2 regions of the Bartonella sp. B39 genome follow, and region 1 is predicted to be linked to the other one. Evidence: predicted binding sites of a transcription regulator. Region 1 holds the regulator's gene; the other holds the start of a gene.
The links. The regulator HrcA, encoded in region 1, represses chaperone genes, less so after heat shock. The targets are predictions, from matches to a motif close to GTTAGCACTCNCNNNNNGNGAGTGCTAAC.
Positions count from the first base shown of each region.

Region 1 (4,351 bases):
TTCCATTGGTAAGCCATAGGGGTTTAAGATTTCATAACGCGAAAGATCCAAGCCTTCGCAAAGACGCAGTCCCATGAGAAGCATTTCATTTGCTTGTTGTGGTGCGGTCAATTTTTCTGTTTCAACACAGCCATGCCCTGTGTTTTCTACCAATTCGAGCCAATGTTCAGGGTATTTTTCATTTATTGTGACATAACGCTCACAGTTTTCAATTTGAGAGAAAGGGGTTTTTGAATAAGCAGAAAAATTATTAGGTGAGCGTTCAATAAAGCGTCCATGAGCTCCTGGACCAAAGCCCGCATATTCATGATAACGCCAATAGAGAAGATTGTGTGCTGATTCGGCACCGGGGATCGCATGATTTGAGATCTCATAGGCTGGAAGTCCGTGCAGTGAAGTTATTTCTTGGGTAAGATGATATAGATCTGCTGCGAGTTCTGAAGCGGGGAGAATAAGTTTTCCGGCGGCATGAAGCCGTTTAAAGGCAGTTCCTTCCTCGATAGTCAGTTGGTAAAGAGAAAGATGATCTGCTGCCAAGTCTATGGCTTGAAAAAGTTCATCTTTCCATTGCTCGAGTGTTTGTTCAGGGCGGGCATAAATGAGATCAAAAGATAATCGTGGAAAGATTTCTCGTGCTAAAGCAATGGCGTGAAGAGCCTGTTTCACATCATGAAGACGGCCAAGTTTTCGTAGCGCTTTATCATTAAGTGCTTGTACTCCTAAGGACAGGCGGTTAACGCCTGCCAAGCGGTATCCGCGAAAGCGTTCTGCTTCCACACTTGATGGGTTGGCTTCCAGTGTAATTTCAACGTTATCATCGATTGTCCACTTTCTTGCAACTGCTTGCAACAAGGCATCAACAGTTTGAGGTGTCATAAGAGAAGGTGTTCCCCCGCCGATAAAAATACTCGTAATACGACGTGGTCCTATTTTATAGTACTGCGTTTCTATTTCACGTTCAAAGGCGGTTACAAAACGTGGTTGATCAACACCATGGGCACGCACATGTGAATTAAAATCACAATAAGGACATTTAGTTGCACAAAAAGGCCAATGAATGTAAATGCCAAAAGCTTTATTCATGAGCGTACCAGAAGATTTTCTGCTAAAAGCTTGAAAGCACGCGCACGATGCGAGAGGGGTGTTTTATCGTTGAGTTTCCAGCCATGTTTTTGCTCCGTTGTCATTTCGCCAAAGGTATTTTCATATCCATCTGGTAAAAAAATGGGATCAAAGCCAAAACCTCTATCGCCACGTGGAGGCCAAATGAATGTACCTTCAACGCACCCGCGGAAATAATCTGCATGCGTATCGGGCCATGCAATGCAAAGAACCGATATAAACCGAGCTTTTCGTTGTTTTTTTTCATAAGCTTTGATTTTTTGGAGTTCGTCTTCTATTTTTTGCATAGCTTTTAAATAATTACGTGTTCCATCGGGTTGAAGAGCGAGGTCTGCTGTATAAACACCTGGTGCACCATCCAATGCATCCACTTCTAGGCCTGAATCATCAGAAAGGGCAGGAAGTCCTGTATTTTTTGCGGCTGCAAAGGCTTTGATATAAGCGTTTTCTTCAAACGTTGTTCCTGTTTCTTTTGGTTCAGGCAATCCAAGCTCTTTTGCTGATTGTATTTTTAGACCAAAAGAAGTGACCAATGCACTAATTTCATGCAATTTGCCGGTGTTATGTGTAGCAATGACGAGTTTTTGAGTTGTTATGCTTCTCATATACATCTCTCCAAATTGAAAGGGGATAGCGATTTTTTGTGCTAAAAACCAGCTTGAACGATCATATAATATAAATTCTGCCAGATTTTACGAGACATAATATTTTTGAATGTTCATTCATATTTTGTTCAAATGACATCTTATGTATTTGATAAGGACAATAATTGGAAAGATACATAAAAGTATCTTTCTTTTTGATGATAGCATTTTTTTTATGATAAATATGTATTACGCTTTTGCACTGTTTTAAACTGTTTGACCAAACCCTGGCAAAACTTATATAAGGAGAGAATATTTTAAAAGTAGTGAAACAATTGTGATGAAGCGCAAACCTATTGATAATGAACTACAATATCTTGATGAGCGTTCACGTGATATCTTTCGCCATATTGTTGAAGCCTATCTTAATGATGGTGAACCTGTAGGGTCACGCAATCTTTCACGGCTTTTGCAACAGACATTATCACCTGCAACCATTCGTAATGTGATGAGTGATCTTGAACATCTCGGTTTGATTTATGCACCTCATGTATCTGCAGGGAGAATGCCGACACAATCAGGTTTACGATTTTTTGTCGATGCATTTATGGAGGCGGGTGATTTGCCAATTGAGGAGCGCGAAAGTATTGAAAATCAAGTCAAGGAGGCTGGTCACGCACAATCAGTTGAACATTTTCTCATTCAAGCGAGCCAAGTTCTTTCGGATCTATCACGTGGAGCAGGGCTCGTTTTAGCAACAAAACATGAAGGGACATTAAAGCATATTGAATTTGTGCGCCTTGATAGGGAGCATGCCCTTGCAGTTTTGGTGACACAACAAGGTGAGGTTGAAAATCGTATTGTTCATTTACCAGAAGGGGTTACCCATGCACAACTAACGGAGGCAACGAATTTTCTTAATGCTCATATTCAGGGGCGAACATTGAGTGAAGCTAAAGAGGAAATTGCACGTTTATGCTCAGAAACACGGGCTGCACTTGATCATTTATCTCATCATCTTGTTGAAACGGGGTTAGCTCTTTGGGGAGGAGAAGGTGCTGATCATAAAATACATCTTATTGTTCGTGGGCGGAGCAATTTGCTTGAAGATGTGAAAGCAGAAGAAGATTTAGAGCGGTTACGACACCTATTTGATGATCTTGAAACGCGTGAAAGTATGGCACAGCTTCTCGATTTAACGGATGAAGGTTCGGGAGTTCGCATTTTTATTGGTTCGGAAAATAAGTTGTTCTCACTTTCTGGCTCTTCTTTAGTTGTGGCACCTTATTGCGATTCAAAGCAAAGAGTCATTGGTGCCTTAGGAGTTATTGGCCCCACACGGCTTAATTATGCCAGGATTGTGCCCATGGTTGATTACACAGCTCAGCTTATATCACAATTGTTGCGTTAAAACGACCAAGTGAATATTTGTACTATAAATGCTTATTGTATTAAGATACGTAAATACCTCTTGATTTTTGTTTACAAAATTTCAATATCGATAATAACAAATCTTATGAAGGAATGGAACTTTTATGTCTGATGAAAAAAACAAATTTACTGACGCTTCATTTGAAAATTACGATTTGAAAAATCCAGCTGACCGCGATGCACTTAAACAAGCAGCTGATGAGTTTTTAAAAACACATGAAGCAGAGGCTTGCGCAGAGGTTGAAGAAGAAAAGAATGAACTTGTCGATCCCTTAGTTGCTTTGCAGGACGAAAATAAAGAGTTGAAAGATCAGCTTTTACGTCTTGCTGCAGATATGGAAAACCTTCGACGTCGTACTGCACGTGATGTAGCAGATGCGAAGGCTTATTCAATTGCTAGTTTTGCACGTGATATGTTATCCGTTTCTGATAACCTTAATCGGGCTTTGGAGGCTATTCCAGAAGGGGCAAAGGAGAATGATGCTGGGTTGAAAACATTAGCTGAGGGCGTGGAAATGACTGAGCGTGCAATGATAGCAGCGTTAGAGCGCCACGGGGTACAGAAAATTCATCCGGAAGGGCAAAAATTTGATCCTCACTTTCATCAAGCAATGTTTGAAATCCCTAACTCTGATGTTCCAGATAATACTGTTCAGCAAGTTATTCAGGCAGGTTACATTATCGGTGAGCGCGTTTTGCGTCCTGCGATAGTGGGTGTAGCCAAAGGGGGGATAAAAGAACCCTCTGTTGAATCTGATTCGGTCTAAGACATATCAATAACAACATCATCGACACAGAAGTATAGTATTATACATGATCTCATATTCGTAAAGCATTTTACCAGAGAGCTCTAAAGGGTGTTTTGACACCCTTTTATTCTTGAAGTATCCAGCTTCTTCTCACAATATATGGGGCATCGCTTGAGGGGGATGGCGATAACAATAAAACAAAATGATCAACCTCAAAGGCAGGAAATGAAAAATCACCTTGAGAAGACAGATAAGAAGGAAGATCTTCGGGTTTAATATCAAGCAATCGTGCAACAGTAATATGGGGGGTAAATTGCTTTTCATCAGGCGTTAAGTTCAGGCTACTTCGAATGGATTGCATTTGTTCGTGTAAAAGGTTGAGAGTTTCACAAGGCTCAATACGAACAACCAGAGAATGTGGAGCTTTTTCTGAACCAAAAACTTCAAAACCCCTTGGTTGTAGTA
Region 1 covers NZ_CP200036.1:1,907,578-1,911,928, forward strand. Annotated here, with positions in the region: gene hemW (radical SAM family heme chaperone HemW) at 1-1,083, opposite strand, end outside; gene rdgB (RdgB/HAM1 family non-canonical purine NTP pyrophosphatase) at 1,080-1,727, opposite strand; gene hrcA (heat-inducible transcriptional repressor HrcA) at 2,047-3,117, shown strand; gene grpE (nucleotide exchange factor GrpE) at 3,242-3,904, shown strand; gene thpR (RNA 2',3'-cyclic phosphodiesterase) at 4,011-4,351, opposite strand, start outside.

Region 2 (4,351 bases), 420 kb from region 1:
CGATTATGCTTCTAAACAGTAACACCATAGGAAATGAAAAAATCATAAAAAAAACGGGTCCAATTGACCCGTTTTTTTACCTTTATAAAAGGGCTTAGAAATCCATTCCGCCCATTCCACCCATTCCACCACCAGACATAGGAGGCATAGGAGTGTCTTTCTTTGGAGTTTCAGCAACCATCGCTTCTGTTGTGATAAGAAGGCTAGCAATTGAAGCAGCATTCTGGAAAGCAGAACGCACAACCTTAACAGGATCAACAATTCCCAAAGCAATCAAATCACTAAATTCACCGATTATGCTTCTAAACAGTAACACCATAGGAAATGAAAAAATCATAAAAAAAACGGGTCCAATTGACCCGTTTTTTTACCTTTATAAAAGGGCTTAGAAATCCATTCCGCCCATTCCACCCATTCCACCACCAGACATAGGAGGCATAGGAGTGTCTTTCTTTGGAGTTTCAGCAACCATCGCTTCTGTTGTGATAAGAAGGCTAGCAATTGAAGCAGCATTCTGGAGAGCAGAACGCACAACCTTAACAGGATCAACAATCCCCAAAGCAATCAAATCACCAAATTCACCTGTTGCGGTATTGTAACCAAATGTGTCTGCATTATTTTCCAACACCTTGCCTACAATAATCGCTGCTTCTTCACCAGCATTAGTTGCAATTTGGCGTGCTGGTGCCTGTAGCGCACGGCGAACAATATTGATACCAGCTTCTTGGTCAGGATTATTCCCTTTAACTGTCAATGCATTTGCAGCACGCAACAACGCGGTTCCACCACCAGCAACAATACCCTCTTCCACAGCAGCACGTGTTGCATTCAAGGCATCATCCACACGATCTTTCTTTTCTTTCACTTCAACTTCTGTAGCACCGCCAACACGGATAACAGCAACACCACCAGCGAGTTTAGCAAGTCTCTCTTGCAATTTTTCACGATCATAGTCAGAAGTTGTTTCTTCAATCTGCGCTTTAATCTGGTTTACGCGTGCATTAATTTCAGCTTTTTGTCCAGCACCATCAATAATCGTTGTATTTTCTTTAGAAATATTGACTTTCTTTGCGCGACCAAGCATATCCAAAGTGACATTTTCAAGTTTAATTCCCACATCTTCAGAAATAACCTGACCTGATGTCAAGATAGCAATATCCTCGAGCATAGCTTTACGGCGATCACCAAATCCTGGAGCTTTCACTGCAGCAATTTTCAAACCACCGCGCAACTTGTTGACAACAAGCGTTGCCAAAGCTTCACCTTCCACATCTTCAGCGATAATGAGAAGTGGTTTTCCAGACTGAACAACAGCTTCAAGCACAGGAAGAAGGGATTGTAGATTAGACAATTTCTTCTCATGAATGAGGATGTAAGGATCATCAAGATCAGCCACCATTTTCTCAGCATTTGTGACAAAATAAGGTGAAAGATACCCACGGTCAAACTGCATACCTTCAACGACTTCCAATTCCGTTTCAGCAGTTTTTGCTTCTTCCACGGTAATAACGCCTTCATTGCCGACTTTTTCCATAGCATCAGCGATCATTTTGCCGATTTCTGCAGCACCGTTAGCGGAAATTGTTCCCACTTGTGCAATTTCTGCTGAAGTTTGGATTTTTTTTGCTTTTTTGAAGAGATTTGCCACCACTTCATCAACAGCAGCATCAATTCCCCGTTTGAGATCCATTGGGTTCATACCAGCAGCAACGGCCTTTATACCTTCCTGTACGATAGCCTGTCCCAAAACAGTTGCAGTTGTCGTTCCATCACCAGCAATATCATTGGTTTTGGAAGCAACTTCGCGCAACATTTGCGCACCCATATTTTCGAACTTATCTTCGAGTTCGATTTCCTTTGCAACGGATACACCATCTTTTGTGATGCGAGGTGCACCAAATGATTTGTCAATCACCACATTACGACCTTTAGGGCCGAGTGTTACTTTAACAGCGTTAGCAAGGATATCAACGCCGTGCAACAAACGCTCACGCGCTTCACGGCCAAATTTGACTTCTTTAGCAGCCATTTAATTTCTCCTTGGAGTTATATCTTAAATAATACAAAATGAAAATGTTGAGATTCTGAATTAGCCCAGAATTCCCATAATGTCTGATTCTTTCATGATGAGGAGGTCTTCCCCATTAATTTTCACTTCGGTTCCAGACCATTTTCCAAAGAGGATACGGTCTCCTACCTTCACTTCTAAAGGCACACGCTTTCCGTTGTCATCAAGAGCGCCATTTCCAACAGCAATAATTTCACCTTCTTGAGGTTTTTCCTTTGCAGTATCAGGGATGATAATCCCACCAGCAGTTTTATTTTCAGATTCAACCCGACGAACAACGACACGATCGTGAAGTGGGCGGAATTGTATATTAGCCATGTTTAAAATCCTTAAAACTTAATATAATTGAATTAATCTTAAGTCCTTGCTAGCACTCTTTAAGCATAAGTGCTAACAGCAGTTGGAATATAAAATTGCTACACCTCAATGTCAAGGATTGTCTCTAAAATAATTTCTCTTAAAAAGCTTCAAAGCCTTGCCTCTGTTTTCTATTTTGCGTTATCTAGTTGTTTAATGACACCTGTAAACATAAAAGGATTTTACCATGGTTGAAACACGTCAGGAAACGGATAGCTTTGGAACGATTTCGGTATGTCAAGACCGTTATTGGGGCGCACAAACGGAGCGTTCTCTGCATAATTTTAATATTGGCACAGAAAAACAACCTCTTGCTATCATCTATGCCTTAAGCCTTATCAAAAAAGCCGCAGCTACTGTAAATATGGACAAAGGAAAGCTCCCACAAAACATTGGGAAAGCAATTATTGCGGCGGCTGATGAAGTACTTGCTGGCGATTTCGATACGCATTTTCCACTCTCCGTCTGGCAAACAGGTTCTGGCACACAAAGCAATATGAATGTCAATGAAGTCATTGCTAATCGTGCCAGTAAGATTTTAGGAGGAAAACTTGGCAGCAAAAAACCAGTTCACCCCAATGACCATGTCAATATGAGCCAATCATCAAACGATTCCTTTCCCACAGCGCTTCACATTGCCACCACGCTGCAAACACGCCAACACTTACTGCCAATCCTTGAAGCTCTTATCGCTACATTAAAACAAAAAGAGCAAGAATTTGCAGATATCATTAAAATCGGCCGCACGCATACACAAGATGCAACGCCTTTGACCTTAGGGCAAGAATTTTCAGGTTATCGTGCCGCATTAGAAGCTAACCGCCAACGCATTGAAAGTGCTCTAACTGATGTCCAAATGCTTGCTCAAGGTGGCACAGCCGTTGGAACAGGACTCAATGCACCAAAAGGTTTTGATGTTGCCTTTGCCGAAACAATTAGCACTCTCACAGGGATAACATTCCAAACCGCTAGCAATAAATTTGAAGCACTCGCCCATCATGGAGCCCTTGCACATTTCCATGGAAGCTTGAATGCATTAGCAGCTGATCTGTTCAAATTTGCCAATGACATACGATTTTTGGGATCAGGCCCGCGCTCAGGATTAGGGGAACTAAGTCTTCCAGAAAACGAGCCAGGATCTTCCATTATGCCAGGCAAAGTCAACCCCACGCAATGTGAAGCCTTAACCATGGTCGCATGCCAAGTGTTTGGCAATCACACCAGTGTAACATTTGCCGCAAGCCAAGGGCATTTCGAGCTCAACGTTTATAAGCCTGTTATTGGTTATAATGTTTTGCAGTCGATTACACTTCTTGGTGATTGTATGCGCTCTTTTGATGAACATTGCATCCAAGGATTACGCGCCAATAGAATCCACATTCACTCCCTTATGGAACGCTCTCTCATGCTAGTGACAGCTCTTACACCAGAAATTGGCTATGAAAAAGCTGCTGAAATTGCCAAGGCAGCGCATAAAAATGACACAACTCTGCGTACCGAAGCAATGAAAGCTGGAGTTTCTGGTGCTGATTATGATCGGCTGGTTGATCCCAAAAAGATGATTGCTCCGCAATAAGCAACGATGTGTAAACATTCTTAAAATAGACCACAAAAATATCGGACCATTCGCGGTCCGATTTTTTTAATATTTAAAAGGTTAAACGCCACCTATTGTAAGGGCTAGAGAACTTTTTATGACTCTTGAAGGTATTTTGTGGAACACCCTCGAACTGTTCAAAATAAAATCTTAAAAATTCTTTCACCAGTCTCTGTCCCCGATAACCCCACCGCGAGCCATGCCCGTTCTTAAAAAACATATAAGCCTTGCCAAAAACTATTGTAAATAAAGGATAGAGCTTTACACACCCAAGATTACCAGAAGCTATTGTAAAGACACGAAAAATAGACTGGAGATGATGACATAAC
Region 2 covers NZ_CP200036.1:1,492,215-1,496,565, forward strand. Annotated here, with positions in the region: partial or broken gene groEL (chaperonin GroEL) at 1-1, opposite strand, end outside; partial or broken gene groEL (chaperonin GroEL) at 95-292, opposite strand; gene groL (chaperonin GroEL) at 386-2,029, opposite strand; gene groES (co-chaperone GroES) at 2,090-2,386, opposite strand; gene fumC (class II fumarate hydratase) at 2,613-4,001, shown strand.
Region 2: the regulator HrcA is predicted to act here: its motif matches at 2,435-2,463, upstream of groES (co-chaperone GroES).